Regions from separate parts of the uncultured Succiniclasticum sp. genome, predicted to be linked through region 1. Evidence: a T-box and tRNA genes for the amino acid it is inferred to sense, from the RefSeq annotation. Region 1 holds a T-box; the other holds one or more tRNA genes.
What was found. The T-box of region 1 lies ahead of ileS (isoleucine--tRNA ligase). A T-box ahead of a tRNA ligase gene usually reads a tRNA of that ligase, here a tRNA-Ile.
Positions count from the first base shown of each region.

Region 2: it encodes a tRNA-Ile, which carries the amino acid that the T-box ahead of ileS (isoleucine--tRNA ligase) is inferred to sense. The anticodon was not compared.

Region 1 is NZ_CADBFF010000005.1:120,794-123,680, forward strand. It holds gene QZV31_RS04280 (DivIVA domain-containing protein) at 1-1,026, shown strand, start outside; gene QZV31_RS04285 (histidine phosphatase family protein) at 1,028-1,714, shown strand; T-box leader at 1,769-1,992, shown strand; gene ileS (isoleucine--tRNA ligase) at 2,067-2,887, shown strand, end outside.
Region 2 is NZ_CADBFF010000003.1:20,832-23,718, reverse strand. It holds gene QZV31_RS02135 (Nif3-like dinuclear metal center hexameric protein) at 1-317, opposite strand, end outside; gene QZV31_RS02130 (class I SAM-dependent methyltransferase) at 369-1,070, opposite strand; gene QZV31_RS02125 (HU family DNA-binding protein) at 1,204-1,512, opposite strand; tRNA gene QZV31_RS02120 (tRNA-Ile) at 1,718-1,795, shown strand; partial or broken gene rpoD (RNA polymerase sigma factor RpoD) at 1,989-2,750, opposite strand.

The DNA.
Region 1 (2,887 bases):
AAGTCGCAACTGGCAGACAGCAGGGAGCAGGCCCGTACCCTGACAGCAGAGGCTTCGGCTCATGCCAATCAGGTGATGGCGGATGCAAACCAGCAATCCCAGAATATTGTGGCAAAAGCGACGCAAAAGGCCAATGAAATGATTGCCAGGGCTCAGAAACAGTCTCAGGATATGATTGCGGAAGCGACACAGAAATCCCGCCAGATGATTTCGGAAGCTACGGAACAGAGCCGTACGATGATACATGAGGCAACCGAGCGGAGCCAGAAGATGGTCTTTGTGGCAGAAACAAAAGCGGCGGCGGCCATAGATACCTACAGCACAATGATCAACAAGGCCAATTCCCAGAGCAAACAATTTAAAAGCCTGCTTCAGTCTCAACTGGCATTGTATGAGAATTTTGACGCTGATTTTGCCGTGGATCAAATGGTACAGGCAAAATTGCAGGCTGTGAAAAAAGCGGAACCGGTTCTGGAAACAAAAGCAGAAGATGTGGCAGCCAAAGCAGAAGATGTGGCAGCTAAAACAGAAGCTGATGTGGCAGCTAAAACAGAAGCTGATGTGGCAGGTGTTGACACTGAGGTGACGGAGAGTCGTGAGGAACCTGTACGTGATGTTGAACCACAGGACGTTGCACCGCAGGATATTGCGAAAACAGAAAATGTTTCAAAAACGGAGCAAGAACCGGTAAAGGATGCTGCCGAACCGGATCGTGTAGAGGAGCAGAGTGTTGAAAAGAATAAGGAAGAATCCGTAGAGCCTGAAAATTTGAATGCTGCCGATAAAGTGACTGAAAACTCTCCCAGACCTTTGTTTTCACGTTTCAGACCTCGCAATTCCGTAGTCTTTAATCGGAACGGTTTTCCGCGTAAGAACGCGGATCTGCGTGTTGCGTTGAGCGAGCTGCAAAAATCAGCGGAAACAAAGTCCCCAAGCAGCGATGCAAATCCGGAATCCGCAGGGGAGACCGGTATAACGGAATCTCAGACCGTTGATCCGAAACCAGAGGAGAATAAGGAATCCTGATATGATCATTCTTGTACGACACGGTGAGGCGACACACCATACGGAGCATTTTACCGGCGGTTGGACGGATTCGAACCTGACGGATAAAGGGCGCAGGCAGATCGAGGCGGCCGCAGAAAAACTGGCGAAGGATTTTTCGGGCAAGATGCCGCGCTTTCGGATTCTGTGCAGCGATTTGAAACGGGCCCATGAATCGGCGGTTATCTTTGCAGAAAAACTGGGCATAGAAAAAGTAGAGGACTTTGCGTTCCTCCGGGAAAAGAATAACGGAGAAGCAGCGGGACTGAAGGAAAGTGAAGCGAGGAGCATCTACTGTCCGCCTCCTACGTTAAAGGAACTGGATCACCGGAATTATCCCGGAGGAGAGACAAGGCGTGAGTTTTTCCGGCGTTCTGTGGACGGACTGCATGAAGCGGCTGACTGGGATAAGGAAAATCTGATCATCATCTCCCATAAGGGGACGATACAGAATATTATCTTCGACTGGCTGGGGATGGACATTGAGGACGTGAACCGTCTGAATTTTTCGGTGGATATTCTGCCTTCCAGTTTGTCCGTGCTGGGTATCAATAAATGGAAGGAACATGCCATATTCCGTCTGAACGACCTGTCTCATTTACAGGCACAGGAAGGATACGGCATCCATAAATTTAAGCTGGGCGGTATTGACGCGCTTTATCAAAAGTAGTAAAATAGCTTCATTACAGGCGCGGTTCTATTGCGTCGGATAAAAGCATAGTTGATAATAGCTAAGAAAAAGACAGTAACCTGCAGAAAAGGTAAAGCGAACCGGGGAGGGTGGAAGCCCGGACGAGTATTTCGGCAGTGTGAATATCACTTTGGAGCAGCCGGCTGAACAAAATAGTAAGCATGGACGGATTGGCGCACGTTATCGCGCTGAACGAGTGGCAGAAGATTTCTGTCATGAGGGTGGTACCACGGGTTAAGTATAGTCTCGTCCCTTTTTGGACGAGACTTGTTTTTTTATACGGGAAAATTAGTTTTTTCCTTGCACAGAAACAAATCAGGAGGAGAAAAAAGTGGATTACAGTAAAACTCTGAATTTACCGGAAACCGAGTTTCCAATGCGGGGAAACCTGCCGAAACGTGAACCGGAATTTTTAAAATTCTGGGAAGAAAACAAGATTTATGAAAAGAAACAGAAACTGCATGAAGGGCATACCAAATGGGTTCTCCATGACGGACCTCCTTATGCCAACGGTCATATCCACATGGGGCATGCGCTGAATAAAGTATTGAAAGATATCATCATTAAATATAAATATGCCAAGGGCTATGATACTCCGTATATTCCCGGCTGGGATACGCACGGCATGCCGATTGAACATGCCTGTCTCAACGCTATGGGTGTGGACCGTCACAGCATGACGGCGCTGGACCTCCGGGCAAAATGTGATGCCTACGCCCATGAGTTTGTTGATATCCAGCGGGAAGAATTCAAACGGCTGGGCGTGCTGGGCGACTGGGATCATCCCTATCTGACTCTGCAGCATTCTTTTGAAGCGGAACAGATTCGCGTATTTGGCGCCATGGCCAATAAGGGTTACATTTATAAAGGACTGAAACCGGTTTACTGGTGCCCCCATTGCGAAACAGCATTGGCGGAAGCAGAAATTGAATATGCAGACCAGAAGACGCCGACCATTTATGTCAAATTCCCTCTGACCAAAGACAATGGCAAGACTCCGGAAGGCGTGAACGGCCGGCCGGTTTATGTTGTAATCTGGACCACCACGCCCTGGACTATTCCCGGCAACATGGCGGTCACCCTGCATCCTGATTTTGAGTATTCCTTTGTGGAAAACGGCGACGAAGTGTTGTTCATGGCCAGCGAGCTGGT
Region 2 (2,887 bases), on a different contig from region 1:
CTGTCCAGATTCGTGTGGGCACTGTAGACCGCAATATCCTTCCGCGCCGCTTCCAGCAGCAATGCGGTACGCCAGTCCCGATCGGTCAGCTTCTTGATGCCGCGAAAAATAGCCGGATGGTGTGTTACAATAATATCTGCGTGGAGCTGCGCAGCCTGTTCCAGCACTTCTGCGGAAAAATCCAGCGCACATAAAATCACCCGCACTTCTTTTTCATACCGGCCAACCTGCAGTCCCACGTTATCCCAGTCTTCCGCCAGACGTGCCGGCGCCATTTCGCTCATAATCTTAACAATATCTTTTACTAAAATAAACATTGCAGTTCCTCTTCTTTAAATAAACTTGAAGAAAATAAATATCCTCAAATATTATACCGATTTATTTATCAGTGCGTCAACTTTCACAAGCATGTTTTTCATATCTTTATATTTATCACTGTTCATTGCCGCAGAGCTGACTTCCATCTGCCGCAATAAACGGCGGTAATGTTCTGATTTTTCTTGTATAAATTCCTGCCATAATGCAGGTTTCTTTTCCATTATACAGGGACCCAGTTCCTCTTCAATCGCAGATAATTTTTGTTTTTTCTCCGTATGAATTGCTTTGATAATTACGTATATGTGACCATTTTCTTTGCAGAGAGCCTCGTCCGCAATACGATATCCGTGCTGTACCAGCCACCGGCGCAACAGGTTTGCCGCATTCATCGGCTGCAGAACAAAAGTATGTACGGTTGCAACGATTTCCGGATCTTCTTCCAGAATACTGACAATCGTCGCGCCGCCCATTCCGGCAATTACGACTGCTTCCGCTTCCCCGGCGCGCAGTCCCTGCAGTCCCGGCGCAGTACGGATTTCCATTTGACCAAACAGATTGTATCTGTTTCTGGTTTCAGCAGCTGCCCGGCAAGGTCCTTCCGCAATGTCAGAAGCAATCACATACTGACACTGCCCTGACAGCGCCAGATATGCCGGCACATACCCATGATCTGTACCGATATCAGCCATCGTTTGACACAAAGGAACCATGGAAGCCACTGTTTTCAGCCGTTCGCTAATGTGAATCATCATTTTCTCCGTCAATAAAATACTATTCAACAAAATCCTTGTCTATCCATCTGTCAGATATGCATTAACTTCTATGCAGTACGTTACATAAAAACGGTCTGCCTGTATAACAGACAGACCGTTCGGGAAACAGAACTTATTTTTTAACTTTTTTAGCTTTTTTAGCCGGTTTAGCATTAACTGCTTCCTTGAAAGCTTTGCCTGCTTTGAAAGCGGGAACAGTAGCAGCAGCAATCTTGATTGCAGCGCCGGTCTGCGGATTCTTTCCGGTACGGGCAGCGCGTTCACGAGCTTCGAAAGTACCAAAACCAATCAGCTGTACTTTGCCTTTCTGGGCAACTTCTTCAACAACAGCTTCAGTAAAGGCTTTCAATGCTTTTTCAACGTCTTTCTGAGACAATCCAGATGCTGCAGCAGCTGCTACAATAAGTTCTTTTTTGTTCATCGTAAAATCTCCTTTTTATAAAAAAATATTAAGATGCCTGTTTACATCTGCATCTAAGATTATAATACCAGTGTTTATCAGCATTGGCAAGCCCAATTTAACATTTTTCCGTGTTTTTTCACATTTTTTCGTTACATTTTTGATTTACAGATAAACTTGACACCAACGTGAACTTCGGGTAAAATAATTGTTGTTGAAAAACTGCGGGCCTATAGCTCAGCTGGTCCAGAGCCGGCGGCTCATAACCGCTTGGTCGTAGGTTCGAATCCTACTAGGCCCACCATTCTTCAGATGGTACAAAATTTTATATACAGAACGCAAGAGTGTGAATCATAAATTCCTTGCGGCAAAACAAAAAATGCCTATCTCACTATGGGATAGGCTTGATTTTTTGGAGATAAACCCGCTTCAGAAAAACTATCTGAAGCGGGTTCGTTTTTTAACTGAAACGTGTCGTGTTTACTTTTTAAAACAGTTTACATTCTTGGTTTCTTGTCGGTATCTTCATCTGTATCAGCCACAAAGGCACGTAACTGGCTGCTGCGTTTACTGCGCAGCCTGCGCAATGCTTTGGCTTCAATCTGACGGATACGTTCACGGGTAACGCCAAAATGCTGACCCACTTCTTCCAGCGTACGCTGCCGTCCGTCATTTAGGCCAAACCGAAGCTCCAGTACTTCTCTTTCACGACTGCTTAATGTGTCGAGTACTTCGTTCAATTTTTCACGTAACAGCGAAAAAGATGCTGCATCTGCCGGAGCCGGAGCATCATGGTCTTCGATAAAGTCGCCCAGATGGGAATCTTCTTCTTCTCCAATCGGTGTCTCCAGAGAAACGGGTTCCTGGGCAATTTTCATGATTTCCCTCACCCGGTCTTCCGTGGTCTCCATCAGTTCCGCAATTTCCCGCGGAGTCGGTTCACGCCCTAATTCCTGTAACAGCTGACGGGACACGCGGATCAGCTTATTGATGGTTTCCACCATATGCACCGGAATACGAATGGTCCTGGCCTGATCGGCAATGGCACGTGTAATAGCCTGACGAATCCACCAGGTTGCATACGTACTGAACTTAAAGCCCTTATTATAATCAAACTTTTCAACAGCTTTAATCAGTCCCAGGTTTCCTTCCTGAATCAGATCCAAAAATAACATGCCGCGTCCCACATACCGTTTGGCAATACTTACGACCAGACGGAGATTTGCTTCTGAAAGGAAACGCTTTGCTTCATTTCCCTGCCGCTTAATCTCTTCCAGTAAAGCCGAAAACTGTGATTTTATTTCCACGAGACGCTGCGCGTTCTTTTTATCTGTCCTGTACACTTTACTTTTGGGGCTAATCGTTTCCAAACGCGTATTGATCCACGCCTCGGATG